Regions from separate parts of the Shinella sp. 20P9.1.1 genome, predicted to be linked through region 4. Evidence: riboswitches for the same ligand, from Rfam matches in the RefSeq annotation. Region 4 holds a riboswitch; each other region holds the start of a gene.

What was found. A riboswitch is a leader RNA that binds a small molecule or an ion and turns the genes downstream of it on or off. The one in region 4 is predicted to bind cobalamin.
Region 1: it holds a riboswitch for cobalamin, as region 4 does, so the genes downstream of both, AC27VQ_RS22585 (CbtB domain-containing protein) here and AC27VQ_RS01210 (ABC transporter substrate-binding protein) in region 4, are expected to answer to the same signal.
Region 2: it holds a riboswitch for cobalamin, as region 4 does, so the genes downstream of both, AC27VQ_RS23475 (aromatic ring-hydroxylating oxygenase subunit alpha) here and AC27VQ_RS01210 (ABC transporter substrate-binding protein) in region 4, are expected to answer to the same signal.
Region 3: it holds a riboswitch for cobalamin, as region 4 does, so the genes downstream of both, bluB (5,6-dimethylbenzimidazole synthase) here and AC27VQ_RS01210 (ABC transporter substrate-binding protein) in region 4, are expected to answer to the same signal.

What each region holds. Positions count from the first base shown of each region.
Region 1 is NZ_JBYOLC010000016.1:22,872-27,077, forward strand. Features, by position in the region: gene AC27VQ_RS22580 (peptidoglycan-binding domain-containing protein) at 1-1,507, shown strand, start outside; cobalamin riboswitch at 1,587-1,952, shown strand; gene AC27VQ_RS22585 (CbtB domain-containing protein) at 1,998-2,174, shown strand; gene AC27VQ_RS22590 (CbtA family protein) at 2,187-2,972, shown strand; gene cobU (bifunctional adenosylcobinamide kinase/adenosylcobinamide-phosphate guanylyltransferase) at 2,974-3,498, shown strand; gene cobW (cobalamin biosynthesis protein CobW) at 3,503-4,206, shown strand, end outside.
Region 2 is NZ_JBYOLC010000018.1:27,303-31,508, forward strand. Features, by position in the region: gene AC27VQ_RS23470 (FAD-binding oxidoreductase) at 1-216, opposite strand, end outside; gene AC27VQ_RS23475 (aromatic ring-hydroxylating oxygenase subunit alpha) at 218-1,459, opposite strand; cobalamin riboswitch at 1,565-1,776, opposite strand; gene AC27VQ_RS23480 (DUF6656 family protein) at 2,090-2,701, shown strand; gene AC27VQ_RS23485 (diguanylate cyclase domain-containing protein) at 2,748-3,797, opposite strand; gene AC27VQ_RS23490 (L-threonylcarbamoyladenylate synthase) at 3,955-4,206, shown strand, end outside.
Region 3 is NZ_JBYOLC010000006.1:73,739-77,944, forward strand. Features, by position in the region: gene AC27VQ_RS12335 (sensor domain-containing diguanylate cyclase) at 1-1,243, shown strand, start outside; cobalamin riboswitch at 1,310-1,530, shown strand; gene bluB (5,6-dimethylbenzimidazole synthase) at 1,576-2,262, shown strand; gene AC27VQ_RS12345 (DUF2865 domain-containing protein) at 2,269-3,381, opposite strand; gene AC27VQ_RS12350 (phytanoyl-CoA dioxygenase family protein) at 3,650-4,206, shown strand, end outside.
Region 4 is NZ_JBYOLC010000001.1:265,809-270,014, forward strand. Features, by position in the region: gene AC27VQ_RS01200 (polyamine ABC transporter substrate-binding protein) at 9-1,001, shown strand; gene AC27VQ_RS01205 (MurR/RpiR family transcriptional regulator) at 1,069-1,923, shown strand; cobalamin riboswitch at 1,959-2,190, shown strand; gene AC27VQ_RS01210 (ABC transporter substrate-binding protein) at 2,369-3,406, shown strand; gene AC27VQ_RS01215 (FecCD family ABC transporter permease) at 3,403-4,206, shown strand, end outside.

The DNA of each region.
Region 1 (4,206 bases), on a different contig from region 4:
CAAGGCTGAAGAGGAGACCCGTAAAGCCGCCGAAGCGAAGAAGGCCGCAGACGAAGCCCAGAAGGCGGCCGAAGCCAAAAAAGCCGAAGAGGAAGCCCTGAAGGCGGCCGAGGCGAAGAAGGCTGCGGAAGCGGCGCAGAAGGCTGCCGAGGCGGAAAAGGCCAAGGTCGAGCAGGAGGCCGCGCGCCTGAGGGCTGAAGCCGAGGCCAAGCAGGCCGAGGAAGCCGCCGCCGCCCGCAAGCTTGCCGATGAAAAGGCTGCGGCGGAAGAGAAGGCGAAGACCGAAGCCGCCGCTGCTGAAAAGGCCAAGGCGGAAGCCGCTGCGGCGGAAAAGGCAAAGGCTGAAGAGGCCGCCCGCCTGAAGGCGGAAGCCGAGCAAAAGGAAGCGGAAGCCCGCGCGGTTGTCGAAAAGCAGGCCGCTGAAGCCGAGCGCCTGAAGGCGGAGGCGGATGCCGCCGCTGAGAAGGCCAAGGCTGAAGAGGCCGCACGCTTGAAGGCCGAGGCGGATCGCCAGAAGGCCGAAGAAGCTGCTGCGGCGGAAAAGGCCCGTGCCGAAGAGGAAGCGGCCGCCCGCCAGGAAGCCGAGGCCAAGCGCATCGAGGCGGAAAAGGTTGCCGCCGCCGAGAAGGCCAAGATCGAGGAGGAGGCCGCCGCTGCCCGCAAGCTCGCCGAAGAGAAGGCTGCGGAAGTCGAACGCCTGAAGGCCGAGGCCGCCAAGGCGGCGGCCGATGCCGAAGCCAAGGCCGCGGAAGCCGCGCGTCTTGCCGATGAGGCAGAGAAGCGCGCCGAAGAGGCCGCCGCTGCCCAGAAGCCCGCGGATAGCCAGGAACCGGCCGATAGCGCAGATGATGCGACGGCTGCGCGTGAAAACGCGCCGCAGGACGCCGACAGCGACAATGGCGCGCGCGCCGTCGAAGAGGCGGCGGCCGCAAAACGTGCGGAAGACAAGACGTTCCAAGGCGCTGTCGCCGATGGTTCGGAGAAGGCTTACAAGGACTATCTCTACCAATATCCCCAGGGTCGCTATGTCGATGACGCCCGCAAGCGCATCGCCGCCCTGAGCGCCAAGCCGGAAACGCAGATGGACGAGGACGCGGCAACCGCCGACGCTACGCGCAAGGCCGAGCCGGTCGTCGATCCGCGCGAGACCTATATGGACCGCTCCGTTCGCGCCCAGGCCCAGCGCTACCTGAGCCTGCTCGGCTACAACACCTATGGTGCCGACGGCGTCTTCGGCCCGCGCTCTCGCGCGGCGATCGCCGCCTGGCAGGGCGCGTCCGGCTATCGCGCAGACGGTTACCTGCCGCGCCAGCAATTCCGCGCGCTGCGCGAGGCCGCGCAATATGCCGAGACCCGGCAGGCACGGCAGAATCGCCAGCGCCGCTACCAGCAGCGCGACTACGACGTGCTGGAAGGCCCCGTCGATGGCTACTATGACGGCCCCTATTACCGCGACGACGGCTATTACAACGATGGCGGCGGCGTGGTGATCATCCCCGGCTATTGAGTTTGCGACGGCCGGACGGCGGTTTTGGCACAGGCCATGCCGCTGCCGGTCGATTGACTTCCCGGGGCGGGAAGCATAATCATCAGCGATATTGGATGGTTCCTTGGTCCGGAAACGGACCGGGGAGTAAATGGGAATGTGACGCGGTGGACCCAATCAGGGCGCTGCAATCACGGCCGACCCCGCGACTGTAGAGTAGCGAGGGACGCCCATCCGGAGGGGAGGATGTTCGCGGCGAAGGGCAATGGTGCCTGAAATCGCGAAACGAGAACCAGCCGGAAAAGCCACTGGGTGGCATCACGATAGCCGGGGTTGGACGCCTCTTTTTCTACGAATCGTCCGCCTCTCGTGATTGCCGGAAAACCTGGGAAGGCGAGGGTGACCCGGAGGCGCTGACGCGCCGGACGCTGCGAGCCAGGAGACCTGCCAGACAATGAGGGCATATCGCCCGCCCAGGGGAATTTTCCCCGCTGCCTGCACGGAGGTTGTCATGGCTGTTTCTACCACGTCTTCTGTTGTTCTTTCCGCAAACGATCGTCTCGTTGCCGGCGTTTTCGCCCTGCTGCTCGGCGCCTTCCTCGTCTTCGGCGCCGGCCTTGCGAATTCGGCCGTGCTGCACGACACGGCACACGACACGCGTCACTCCTACGGCTTTCCCTGCCACTAAGGAGTTCTCGACATGATCGTTCGTTATCTCCTGGCTGCCCTGGTGGCCGGGTTGTTCTCCGGCGTGCTCATGACGGCCGCCCAGGAGGCCCGAGTCGTGCCGTTGATTCTGCACGCCGAAGAGTTCGAGGGTGAAGCCGCCCCGGCCGGCGACGGCACCACGCCCGCGACATCAGATGGTGCTGCCACGACGCAGGAGCATTCCTCGCTCGGTGCCGTGATCCTCGATGTCGCCTCGGCGCTCTCGCCTATCTCGGTCGCCTATGCCCATGAGGGCGAGGACCACGAGGACGGCGGCATCATGTTCGGCATGAGCCGCTTCTCCGGCACGCTTCTGGCAAACCTCGTCACGGGCACCGGCTTTGCTCTGCTGCTCGCCGGCTTCAGCCTCGTTTCCGGCAATCCCATCACCGTTGCCAACGGTGCGCTGTGGGGGGCTGCCGGCTGGCTTGCCGTGCATATGCTGCCGGCCATAGGCCTGCCGCCGGAGCTTCCGGGCTTCCCGGCTGCCGATCTGACCCAGCGCCAGATCTGGTGGGTTGCGACGGTCGCGCTTTCGGCGGCGGGTCTCTACCTGCTGTTCCTGAAGCCGGGCATCGTCTCCAAGGTTGCCGGTGTCGTGCTTCTAGCCGCCCCGCAGGTCTATGGCGCGCCGCAGCCGTCCGACATTTCCAGCAACGTTCCGGCCGTTCTCGGCGCGGAATTTGCCGTCGCGGCGCTCGCTACTACGCTGTTCTTCTGGATCGTGCTCGGCCTCTCGCTCGGCTTTGCCAACGAGAAGATCGCCAGGGCAGCCTGACATGAAACAGACATCGCCCGGAGCCGTCCTGGTTCTGGGCGGTGCGCGTTCCGGAAAATCCGCTTTTGCCGAAAGGCTGGTCGCCGAGACCGGCCTTTCGCGTCATTATATCGCCACCGGCCGCGCCTGGGATGACGAGATGCGCGAACGCATCGCCAAACACCGGGAAGATCGCGGAAAAGGCTGGGAAACACACGAGGAGCCGATTGCGCTCGCGGCCTGCATCAAGGATGTGGCGCGCGAGGACCGGACGGTCCTCATCGATTGCCTGACGCTCTGGCTCACCAATCTAATGCTGGAGGAGCGGGATATCACACAGGAATTCGCCGGCCTTTTGTCGGCCATCAACGACGCGCCGGGTCGTCTTGTCTTCGTATCGAACGAAGTCGGCCTTGGCATCGTGCCGGAAAATCGCATGGCGCGTGACTTTCGCGACCATGCCGGGCGGCTGCACCAGCAGGTCGCGGCCCTCGTACCGGAAGTCTATTTTATCGCGGCCGGACTGCCGCTGAAAATGAAGGGTTGAGCCTATGCTGCAACAGAAGATCCCCGCCACCGTCATCACCGGCTTCCTCGGGGCTGGCAAGACCACGATGATCCGCAACCTGCTGCAGAATGCCGGCGGCAAGCGCATCGCGCTCATCATCAACGAGTTCGGCGATCTCGGCGTCGATGGCGACGTGCTGAAGGGCTGCGGCGCTGAGGCCTGCACCGAGGACGACATCATCGAACTCACCAACGGCTGCATCTGCTGCACCGTCGCCGATGACTTCATCCCCACCATGACGAAGCTCCTGGAGCGCGAAAACCGTCCCGATCATATCGTCATCGAGACCTCGGGCCTTGCGCTGCCGCAGCCGCTGATCGCCGCCTTCAACTGGCCGGAAATCAAGACGCAGGTGACGGTCGATGGCGTCATTACCGTGGTCGACAGCGCTGCCGTCGCCGCCGGCCGTTTTGCCGACGACCATGACAAAGTGGACGCGCTGCGTGTCGAGGACGACAATCTCGACCACGAAAGCCCGCTGGAAGAACTCTTCGAAGACCAGCTCACCGCCGCCGATCTCATCGTCCTCAACAAGACGGATCTTCTCGACGCCGCCGGTGTGCTTGCCGTGCGTGACGAGGTCGCCTCGCGTATCGCCCGCAAGCCGTCGATGATCGAGGCGAAGAACGGCGAAGTCGCCGCCGCTGTCCTGCTCGGCCTCGGCGTCGGCACGGAAGACGATATCGC
Region 2 (4,206 bases), on a different contig from region 4:
GTAGGTGCGCATGACAGGCTCGTCTTCCGACACCGGCAGTTCCAGCGTGACGAACTGGCCCGGCAGATAGCGGAACCAGTTCTTCTGATCGGAGCTGAAGGTGAACGTCATCACATCGGCCGTCTCCACGGTCGCGGCGATGCATTCAAGCAGGTTATGGCGATCGTGCCAGGGGTGAAGTTCGTCGAAATGGCGGAAATGGCTCGAAATCGTCATGTCAGGCCACCCGCGACATCGGTTGCTTGTTGTCCAGCCGGTCGATCATGAAATTCGAATACCATTCGACGAACTGCATGACGCCGCCCTCGTCCTCCGGGGAATAGGGGCCAGGCTGGTAAGCCGGCGAGCGAATGCCGAAAGCGTTTTCCTCGACGATCTGGCGGTCCTGATCGTTGGTCTCGGTCCAGACATGGGTGAGCTCGTCGAGCCGGTAATCGACACCCTCGACGGCATCCTTGTTGACCAGCCACTTGGTCGTGACCTGCGTCAGCTCGGGGCCGAGCGGCAGGACGCGGAAGGTAATGGCATGATCGGCCAGCACATGGTTCCACGTCGTCGGATAGTGGAAGAGCAGCAGCGTGCCGATGCCACTTTCCTGCACGTCGTTCGACAGCGGGCGCTGGACGGCGCGCGCACCGGACATGGTGTAGCTCTCGGCATCCTGGATGAGCGGCATGCGGGCCGCGCGGAACTGGCCGGTCGGCGACATGCGGAACTCGCTCGGCAGGCCGGATGCTTCGCATTTCGCCCAATGCGCGGCAATCACAGGGTCGTCCTTGGCGCCCTGCACGCCCGTCGCAGTCGGTGCTTCCGGATAGGTGCGGCAGAGTTCGGGATGGTTGGCGGCGCAGTGATAGCACTCGCGGTTGTTTTCCCAGACGAGCTTCCAGTTGCCCTTCTCGATGATCGTGCTTTCGAAGGCGACCTTGGTTTCGCCGAGCCGGTGGCGCGCAAGATAGGGTTCGGCATTGGCACGGAAGGCGGAGAAATCCGGGGTTTCGTCGGCGAGGCAGATGAAGATGTAGCCGCCGAGGGTCTCGCAATGGATCGGTTTCAGGCTATGCTGCGTCCTGTCGAAATCCTCCGCCATGTGGCGGGCGAAGAGCAGCGAACCGTCGAGCTCGTAGGTCCACTGGTGATAGGGACAGACGAGCTTGGCCGAGGTGCCCTTGTGCTGGGTGCAGACGCGCGAGCCGCGGTGGCGGCAGGAATTGTGCAGCGCGCGGATCGTGCCCGAGCGATCGCGGGTGATGACGACGGGATAATCGCCGACCTGCACGGTAAAATAATTGCCGGCCTTCGGGATTTCGCAGTCATGGCCGATGAACAGCCAGTCGCGATACCAGATCGTCTCCATGTCGAGCTTGTAATGGTCGGGGTCGATGTAGAAGGCCTGTTCGAGGCTGTGGCCTTCACGCCGGTTCTTGAGCTTGCGGAGCACGTCGCTGCGGATATCCATGGCAATCCTCATAGGTCCAGTTTGGGGATGAGGCGCACGGAGGAGACGGCATCCGGGCGTGAAAACGCCCGGCGTGCACGCTTCCCGGCCGCCCGCCGCAGCCAGTCACGATCTTTTCTCCAGGCTGGTTTCCGGGCTGAGGAGTGGTCATTGCAGGACAGGACCTGCGGACCGATGCGGCGCCTTCCCAGACAGTCCGTCCAGTGGCTTTGTGCCGCGTTTTCTCCAACACCGTTGCGGGGGCAGCGCCGGAATCTGACCGGCTTCCCAATTCTCCGCCCTCCCTAGAAGGCGACACCTTGAGTGTCTTTATCTAACCGCAAGAATCGTCGTTCGACATGCCAAAAAACGACGTGACTTCATGATTTGACGACAGTCGAAAAATGAATGAGAGTCTTTTAGAAACGACATTTGTCGATTTATATCAATATAATATGCCTTTTAATCATGCGTAGAGGCGCGAGAGCAGGCAAGCTGGGCGCTAAAGAGGCAAGTTGTCATATTGCGACCATCGAAACCGCCCTGCAAGGATTGAGGGTCCGAACGGAAAGGAATGCTTAACGGCGTTTCCATAAACTTCCGCGATCAGGGCGCGAGCACGGAGTGCCGCGCGAACATGGAGCGCCGGGCGTGCAGCAGCAGACGAAGTTTCGATACTACGACGCCGTCGCCTACAAGCGCGCGAACCCGCCGAAATCCGCCGTGCATACGGAATTCCTGCGCACCGGCCGCATCGACCGCACCCCCGACAGCTGGAGCCCGAGCGAGAAGCGCTACCTGTCCTACGAGGAGGTGGCCGAGCGCACGGGCCGCAAGCTGGAACGCGCCGGCTCCGTCACCCACGACCGCATCAACGGGTTTCACCGCTCGATCCAGTTTCCGAAGCTGATCTTCCACCGCACGCTCGCCGAAACGCCGCATCTCGGCTACTGCCACATCACGGTGGCCAATTCGAGTTTCGCGGATTTCCAGAACGTGCAATGGGCCTTCTACATGGCCAATTTCTTTGCCGAGATCGGCGAGGAAGAGCAGTTCTTCGCCGGCATTTCGAAAAAGCAGAGCCGCATGTATTTCGCCGTCGCCATCACGCCGACGGACCACGAAGGCCGCCTGACGATCGATCGCAAGGTGCGCGGCAACGGCGTGATCTTCCGCACGGATGATCCCAAGCTCGCCATGAAGAACGTACTGATGCTCGGCGCCCGCAACGAGGCGCTGCGCAAGATCATCAGCGCGCTTTAAGTTTTCCGGACGCAAAACCGCTTCACACTTTTGCTGGAATTGCTTTTCACGCTCTATACAGCATCCACTCCTTGCCCGCCGGCACCTCGTCGCCGCGACCGTAGACGACGATCTGGTCACCGCCGGATGCCTTCGCCTCCAGAAGCGCCCGCTCGCAGGCCGAGGACAGGTCCAGCGCGCTTTCGGCGCGATCCGACATGCAGACACCGGCCGACAGGGTAAGATGGCCGAGATTGCGGTTGGTGCGCGGATCGCGCAGCGCCACCGTCTGGAAGGCGGCGCGCAGCAGATCGATCAGCCGCTCCACCTCCCCCTCATCCGAAGTGTTGAACAGGAAACCGAAGCGCAGGCCGTCGAAACGCACGGCGAGGTCGTTTGACGGGAAGGCCTGGCGGATGAGGCCGCCGTAGAAGGTCACGAGATGGTCGGACAGCGCCTCTATCTGGGCCGGCGAGAAGCGGCGTTCGGCGTCTACTTCCGCCACGACGACGCCGCAGAGCATCGGCAGGGAGGGGTTCGCATAGACGCGGGCGAGAGCCTTGTTGAAGGCACGGCGGTTGCCGAGCCTGGTCGGCGGGTCGACGAACTTCATCGCCTCGAATTCCGCCATTTCCTTCTGGATGCCGTCCATGGTGGCCGATTGCGCGGCGACCTTCTCGGCCATCTCGGCGGTGTGGGTGACGCGCTGTTCGGTGGCGCGCTGCAGAGCTTCGAGCGAGCTGCCGAGTGCACCGCCGACGCTGCCGATCACCTGCGACGCCTCGCCGATCAGGCGGCCGTAATCGTTGAGCGAGGAGCGTTCCTGGCTGAGCAGGTCCATGAAATTGCTCATCTCGCTGCTGATCGCGCCGGCCGAGCGTTGCAGCACGCTCGCCTCGTGCTGGTGCGGCAGGTATTTCCTGCCGAGTTCGTCGAGCGCGGCCTGGGTCTTGTATTTGCCGAGCGCGATGAAGTCGCGCACGAGATCCGGGTTGCTGCCGGCATAGGCCTCATAGACCAGTTCGTAATTGCGCGGCAGGCCGTCTATGCCCATCTGCTTCATGGCCGTTGCAACGCGCAAGGCGACGTCGGTGGTCGAGGATTTCCTGTTAGCCATTCAGATGCGGACCTGCTTGCGGGACTTTTCACCCTGACCGTAACAGCCCGGTCTTTCGGCCGCTCTAATCCGGCCGTTCGAATTTTAGCCATCCGCCGAACTCTTGGCATTTGCCGACAAAGCGCTGTAAAGGAAGCGGCAAAGACGGAAGGGCGAGATGGCTGATATCGTTGATACGCGCACGGATGCGGAGGAAGCGCTGGCGCGCGCCACCGCAACGCTCGGCCGCGGCGTGCCGGTCGCCATTCCCACCGAGACGGTCTATGGCCTGGCCGCCGACGCCACCAATCCGCTCGCCATCACCCGCATCTATGACATGAAGGGCCGGCCGCGCTTCAATCCGCTGATCTGCCATATGGCCGATCTCGCCATGGCGGAGAGACATGCGGTGTTCGACCCGCTGTCGCGA
Region 3 (4,206 bases), on a different contig from region 4:
GCCGGACGACGATTTCGTGCGTGACCAGATGCGCGACTGGATGTGGTCCGATTTCGGCTTCTCCTGGATGATCCTGACCTCGCCGGATGGTGAAAAAATCCTCGGCGTGCATCGTGGCGAAAAGGTTTCCGACCGCAAGGCGCGTGAAAAGCTGCAATGGATGAGCGATCTCACCCGCCGCGCCGAGCGGGCCTATCGCGAGGCACTGTCGCCCGATCGGGGTGGCTGGCAGGTGGCGCGCGCCAAGGAGGACCCGGATCTCCTGACCCCGGCACTGCCGGAAATCCATGTCTCGGGCATGCGGCTCATCGACCGCGTCATGAGCATCGTCGTCGTGCAGGCCGTCGTTCCGAAATCGCTCTATATTCCCGCAAGCCGTCTGGAGCCGACCCTGCTCATCACCGTCAAGCCGGTGTCGCAGAAGATGCTGTCCAGTGCCGAGCGGCGGCTCGGCGTGCATGATCTCGGATTCACGCCCATCGTCACCGAGGAGCCGGGCCTCGTGATGACGCCCGTAGGTGGCGATGCGTATAATCCGATGGTCGCCTCCTGGCGGCCCAATATGCCGGGCTCCTTCGTCTGGCGCTCGGCTCTTCCGCAGATCGCGATTTTCGTGCTGGTCTTTGCCGGCGTCATGCTCTTCGTGACCCTGCGCTTTTCCGCGCTGGTCAGGGCGCTTCAGCGCAGCGAGGCGAAAAACGCCTTCCTCGCCCGGCATGATCCGTTGACGGGGCTGAAGAACCGCAGCGGCTTCGACGAGGAGGTGCGTCGCACCATCGCCAGGGGCAACGGCAAGCCCTTTGCGATCCTTGCCCTCGATCTCGACAAGTTCAAGGCGGTCAACGACCGTCATGGCCATGCGGCGGGCGATATCGTGCTGCAGGCGGTTGCCCGGCGCTTCTCCGATCGTGTCGGCAAACAGGGTTCGGTGGCGCGTCTCGGCGGCGACGAATTCTCCATTCTTCTCAATGGCGATTTTTCCCGCGAAACCCTCGTGGCGCTTGCCGAGGCGCTGGTCCTTGATGCGCAGGTGCCGATCGCCTATGACGGCCAGCTTCTGCTCATTGGCGGCAGCGCGGGCATTGCCCAGTTCCCGGATCACGGCGGCAGCCTGCACGATGTCATGGTGATGGCCGATGCCGCGCTCTATGCGGCCAAACATGCCGGCCGCAACCGTGCCTTTCATGCAGGCGATATCGATGCTGGCACGGTGGCCGAAGCGGGTGCGGCGCGCGCTGCCTGAAGCCGCCGAGACGCTATGAGACAGGTGCGCGGCGCGGGCGGGCTTGATCGTGCCCTAAAGCCGTGCGCATATCCTTTTCAGTCAGGTGCCCGCGACATGCGGGAGAATCGGGAATTCGGTGCGGGTGCAATATCCAGGTCCGGAACGTGCCCAACGCTGTGACGGGGATGGCGTGCACTCCAAAGCTTGAATCGATTCAAGCTTTTGCCACTGGTTCTTGAACCGGGAAGGCAGGTGCGGGCCGTGTGAACCGAAGTCAGAAGACCGGCCTGGCGAGATAGACCGAACCGCGCGGACGGCGGCAGGTTGGACGCATTGTTGGGGAGAAAACGATGCGAACAGAACTCTCGGACGCTCTCGTCCGGGCGGGCGCTTTTCCGTGTGAGGACAAGCAGGCCGTCTATCGTGCCATTGAAACGCGCCGCGACGTGCGTGACCAGTTTTTGCCCGATGCCTTGCCCGACGATCTCGTCGGCCGCCTGCTGCATGCCGCGCACAGCGCGCCGTCCGTCGGCTTCATGCAGCCGTGGAATTTCCTGCTGGTACGCGGCGAGGAAACGCGCCGTGCCGTGCATGGCGCCTTCCTCAAGGCCAATGCCGAGGCGGCGGATATGTTTTCGGGCGAGCGGCAGGCGCAATACCGCGCGCTGAAGCTCGAAGGCATCCTGAAGGCGCCGCTGTCGATCTGTGTGACCTGCGATCCGACGCGGGGTGGCACGGTGGTGCTGGGCCGCACGCACAATCCGCGCATGGACGTCTATTCCACGGTCTGCGCCGTGCAGAATCTCTGGCTCGCGGCGCGGGCGGAAGGGGTCGGCGTCGGCTGGGTCAGCATCTTCCACGACAGCGATATCCGCGACATTCTCGGCATTCCCGCCCATGTCGAAATCGTTGCCTGGCTCTGCGTCGGCTTCGTGGATCAGCTGTATGCGGAGCCGGAACTGGCGGTGAAGGGATGGCGGCAGCGCCTGCCGCTGGAAGAGTTGGTGTTCGAGGAGCGTTGGCCGGCGACTGCATAAAGCCGGTCAGTTGACGCCTGCATCGGCCGGGCGGCCGAGATCGATGGCGGACTCGTTTTCCGGCAAGAAGGCGGGGCCGACGGTGCGCACCTTGCTATGCGTGGGATCGTAGTCACGGTCCTCGATCTTGGCAGGGGTTTTTGCTGTTTCCTGCTTGTCCTGCCGGGTTGTGATCGTCGTGATGGAGCCGGTTTCCGGCAGGGCTTCCTCTGTCGTGCCCCCGCTCGTACCAGCGGTCTCGCCCTTCATCGCCTTCTGGCGCTTGATCATCTCCTGGTAATAGGCGGAGAGATTGCAGCCGCAGGTGCCGGCTTTCGAGAGATCGCGGGTCCGGTAGCTGAAGGCATGTTCGAGATCGCGGTAAGGCCGACCGGTGACGGTGGACGTCATCTGCTCGGTTTCCTGGCCGGGTGTCATCGACTGGTAGAAAAGCTGCGTCTCCGTCTGCGGGCACATCATCGCGCAGACCTTCTGGTCGCGGCGGAAATCGAGCGGCGTCGCGCCCGACGAGATCGGGAAGAAGCCGCCGTCGCAGGTGCGCACGCAGACGGTACGCAGATTGCCATGGCCGGCGCTGCCACCGAGCGAGCGCAGCTGCAATCGCCCGCTGTCTTCAGGCATGGTGCCCAGCGGCAGGGTGCGCGTATCGTCCTGCAAGGTGCGCAGGGTTTCGGTCGCGGCGATCGGCATCACCTTCGCGTCGTCGTTGCAGCCGTTGGTTTCCAGCGTGGCGAGCAGGCGGCTGCGCGGTCCTTGCGAGGATATGCCGCCGGCAAATTCGCGGCGCTTGCGGTCGAGGATGTAGAGGTTGCGCTCCATCTTGCCGATGACTGTTTCCAGCGTGTCGCAGGCCGCTTCGTTCTCGCCGCCGAAGACGGTGATGCTGCCGGACGAGCAGCCGAGGCGGCGCTGGTCGCTCTTGGCCTTGCGCAACTGGATATTCTGGCGGGCGATCGCGCCGGCATATTTGCGCGCGCTTGTGGTGTCGACCATGACCCGAGGGAGGTTTGCCAGTTCCGCCTGAATCCGTTCGCACACGTCGGACGCCGACGCGCCGCCCGAAACGAGGAGCGACAGGCCGGTTGCGAGCGCAAACAAAAGGCGAAGGCGTCCTTTCACGTCCTGATATCCCGTAAGAGAGCTTGGAAGGCGGCCCGAGGCGCACCTTGATCATGTTCCTATCATAAGCCACTGCGCGCGCCGTGCAACGCGCTCCCGGATTTGTGATTAACGGCCGAAGAGATAATATGAATTATCTGGTCAGCTTTGCGCGGACGGCGCAATTGATCTCGCGGGGGGCTTGGTGTAGCACTCTCGGCATATATGCAGCAGCCGGTTACGGCACGGTCGCCTTCCGGCGGCGCAATCATCCCGCAGGCAGGTGACCATGAAGATATCGTCAGTCTTGTTGAGCCCTCTCTATGCGCTGCAACTCGCATCGGGCGCGAAATCCTTTGCCGACAATCCTGTTATCGGCAGCAAGTGGCTCAACAAAAAGGGCCTGCATGAAAAACGCGTGTCGCTGGCCATGCGCATGGCCGCCTGGCGCCGCAGGAAGCTGGAAAACCTCGTCGCGCCGGACCACCGCCGGCAATATGCCGAGACCGGCTTCGTCAAGATCGAGAATTTTTTGTCGCCGGAGGTTTTTGCCGCCGTCACGCGCGAACTGGCCGAGCGCGATTTCGAGCGCTACGACATGAAGCAGGGCGCGACGGTCACGCGCCGCGCGATCATCGATGACAGCGACCTCGAAACCCTGCCGGGGTTCAAGGCCGCGCGCAACGATCCGCGCCTGACCAACCTGCTGCGCTACGTCTCCTCCCATTCCGGCCAGCCCTTGCTGGTGGTTCAGATCGTCATGGCCCTGCCGTCCGTCGTTGCGGCCGGTTCGACCGATCCGCAGACGGCGCTGCACAGCGACACGTTCCAGCCGACGGCGAAGGC
Region 4 (4,206 bases):
CCGTGCTCATGGCCACGACGGGCATGGCCAGCGCCGCCGAGCTCAACGTCTATAACTGGGGCGAATATATCAATCCGGAGGTCTTGAAGAAGTTCGAGGAGGAAACCTCGATCAAGGTCAACCTCTCGACCTATTCCTCCAACGAGGAAATGCTGGCCAAGATCCAGGGCGGCGCCACGGGCTATGACATCGTCTTCCCGTCCGTGCATATGCAGGACATCATGGCCAAGCTCGATCTTCTGGAGAAGACCGACATCAACAAATATGAAGGCTTCAAGAATATCGATCCGGCCTTCCTGCGCGCCAAGAGCGACCCGAACGGTGAATATTGCCTGCCCTATGCCTGGGGTTCGGTCGGCATCATGTACAACCGCAAGGTGCTCGGCAAGGATATCACGGGCTGGAAGGACCTGATCGAGACCGTGAAGGCCAAGGGCCTGAAATTCACCCTGCTCGACGACATGCGCGAAGTGCTGGCGGTCGGCCTCATCCTGAACGGCCACAAGATCAACTCGACGGACCCGGCCGAATTGCAGCAGGCGGCGGACACGATCATCGCCATGAAGCCGGATGTGGCGGCCTTCACCTATGACGAGCGTCCGATGGTGCAAGCGGGCGACGTGGCGGCCGGGCACGCCTTCGTCGGTGCGATGGTGGATATCTTCGCCAATGAAAAGGACCTCGGCTACGTGATCCCCGAGGAGGGGGCGACCATGTACCAGGAGGATATCTGCGTGCTGAAAACCGCGCCGAACAAGGACAACGCGATCAAGTTCCTCCAGTTCTATACGCGCCCGGAAATCGTCGCTCTCAACGTCTCGCAGCAGACCAACGGCACCGCCAACGTGCCGGCGCGGGAATTGACCCCGGAAAAGATCAAGAATAGCAAGGAAATCAACCCGCCGGCCGAGACGATGGCACGTCTCCAGATATTCGAGGATCTGGGTCCGGCCCTGCGTCAGGTGGACCGTGTCTGGACGCGGGTCAAGACGGCGCAATGAGCCCGGTGTGAGTGCGGTTGATACCCGCCCGTCTTTGGACGGGCGGGATTTCGAAGAGAGGGGCGACGTGTCGAAACGCATTCTGAAGCTCGTTCAGTCCGACGACCTCAGGCGGTCCAAATCCGACAAGCTGATCGCCCATTACATCGAGCGCAACATCGCCGAGCTGCCCTTCGAGACGGCGCGGTCGATCGCCCAGCGCTTGGAACTCTCGCCCATGACCATCGGCCGCTATCTGCGCCGCATGGGTTTCGACGGGCTCGACGAGCTGAAGAGCGAGCTGCGCCGCGGCAGTTCCAACCCCGCCTGGCAGGTCAAGGGACAGGTCGGGCGATTGGAGCAGGACCGCAAGGACGGCAAGCTGCTCGCCGGGCTCATCCAGCAGCAGATCGACAATCTCGGCGAGATTTACGCCATCACGACCGCGCCGGAATGGCAGCAGACGATCGACGCGCTGATCGGCGCGACGGAGGTCTATGTCGCCGCCTATCAGAACGTGCGCGGCATCGCGCAGTATTTTGCAAGCCAGCTCTCCTACACCCGCCCGCGCGTGCAATTCGTCGACGGCGTCAACGGCACCTATGCCGAAGTGCTCGACGGCTCCGTCGAGGGGCGGCTGCTCTTCCTGCACGACGTACGCCGCTTTGCCGCCAAGGCCCGGCCGCTGGCGCTGGAAGCCCGGCGGGCCGGCGTGAAGGTCGTGCTGCTGACCGATGAATTCTGCCCCTGGGGGCCGGAAGTCTCCGACATCTGCCTCATCGTGCCCGGCTCGCACGGGCCGCTTTGGGATGGCGCCGCGACCATGACGGCGGTGATGGATCTCATGTTGAGCAACATCATCGTCGAGATGGGCGACGAGGTGAGCGAGCGTGTCGACCGGCTGACACGCCTGCAGGATGTCTTCGGGGATTTCGAAAGCTGATTTTCACCGTCACCTTGACGCCGCCGAACGGTGCGGACTAAGGATGGGACGACGGTTCCCCGAAGGATGACTCCCAGGGGATTAATAGGGAACACGGTGCGGATGACCCAACAGGGACCCATTCCGTGGCTGCCCCCGCAACTGTAGGCGGATTGCCGCCTGTCCTCGTGACGCGTCTCGCGTCATGCCACTGTGCGTTTGCACGGGAAGGCAGACAGGCAGCAGATATCCGTGAGCCAGGAGACCTGCCGTCAGAGCCGAGAGTGCTGCTTGCCATGCACTCCAGATCCAAGTCACGGGCGGGGAAGCCCGGAACAGGAGACGCCATGACGAGCCAGACTGCCGCCCGCGGCAGACCCCTAATCGTTTTCTCCCGACCGCATTCGGTGCGCCCTTCGTGGTCCATCGGCTGAGCCCGCACGCCTTCACTCTCCGGGAGAAATCCATGACCTTGTTTTCCGCGGCCCTGCGCGCCGCATCCCTCGCTTCCGCCCTTGCCGGCGCGGTAACCCTCATCGCCTCCGGCACGGCCCAGGCCGCCGAGACGCAGTATCCGCTGACGCTGCAGAATTGCGGCCGCCCGGTCACCTTCCAGAAGGCGCCGACGCAGACCGTTTCGATTGGCCAGAGCTCGACCGAAATCCTCTACATGCTCGGCCTGGCCGACAAGGTGGTGGGCACGGCGCTGTGGGTCGGCCCGGTCATCAAGGGCTATGAAGACGTCAACGCCAGGATCGACCGTCTGGCCGACAACGAGCCGAGCTTCGAAAGCGTGCTCGCCAAGAAGCCGGATATCGTCACGGTGCAGTTCCAGTGGCAGGTCGGGCCGGAAGGCGTCGTTGCCAAGCCCGAGCAGTTCGAGGAGCTCGGCATTCCCGTCTACACCTCGCCGTCCGATTGCGTCGGCAAGGAAAACAGCGCGGCCAGCGACGGCGTCCGCCATCAGGTCTTCACCATGGAGCTGGTCTATCAGGAGATCCGCGAGATGGCGCAGATCTACGATATCCAGGACAAGGGCGAAGAGGTCGTTGCCGCGCTGAAGGCACGCGAAGAGGCGGCCCGTGCCAAGGTTGCCGCCGCCAAGGACAGGCTCTCGGCCGTCTTCTGGTTCTCCAGCGCCGCCGATGCCGATCCCTATGTCGCCGGCAAGAACGGCGCGCCGGGCTACATCATGTCGGCGCTCGGCATCGAAAACATCATCAAGACCGAGGACGAATGGCCGACCGTCGGCTGGGAAACCATCGCCAAGGCCGCGCCGACGATGATCGTCGCGGGCTCGATGGAGCGCCGCCGCTATCCGCTCGACAGCCTTGAGGCGAAGCTCGACTTCCTGAAGACCGACCCGGTCGCAAGCCTCATGCCGGCGGTGAAGAGCAACTATGTCTTCGACATGGACGCTCAGGCGATGAACCCGACGATCCGTACCATCGAAGGCATCGAGCGTCTGGCCGATGCTATTGAAAAGGCTGGTTTGGCCAAGTGATCTCCGATCGTCCCATCCTGCTTCGGACGGGCGCCGCTTTCGCGGCGCTCCTTCTGTTGCTGTTTGCGCTCGGCGTCGGCGCCGCAGTCGGCGAGACGGCCATCCCTCTCGACGTGGTCGCCAAGACGGTGGCCAACCGCCTCTGGCATGCAGGCTACCCGCTGGAGCCGATCGACGAGGGCATCATCTGGAACTACCGGCTGAGCCGGGCGATGGTGGCTGCCTGCTGCGGCTCGGCCCTGGCGCTCTGCGGCGTCATCCTGCAATCGCTGCTGCGCAATGCGCTGGCCGATCCCTATATTCTCGGCATCTCCGCCGGCGCTTCGACCGGTGCCGTCAGCGTGGCGATTCTCGGTATCGGGGCCGGTGCCCTAACGCTGCCGGCCGGCGCCTTCCTCGGCGCGCTCGTCGCTTTCGGCCTCGTCAGCGCGCTCGCCTTGCGCGCCGGGCGCGGCACGAGCGCAATCATCCTGGCCGGCATCGCGGGCTCGCAACTCTTTAACGCGCTCACCTCCTTCATCGTCACCAAGGCGGCGAGCGCGGAGCAGGCACGCGGTATCATGTTCTGGCTGCTCGGCAATCTCTCGGGCGTGCGCTGGCCGGATGTCTGGCTGGCGCTGCCGGTAGCGATCCTCGGGCTTCTCGTGTGCCTGTGGCACGCCCGCGCGCTCGATGCCTTCACCTTCGGCACGGAATCGGCCGCCTCGCTCGGCATTCCCGTGCGCCGGGTCTATGTCGTGCTGATCGCCATTTCCGCGCTGATGACGGCGACCATGGTTTCCATCGTCGGCTCGATCGGC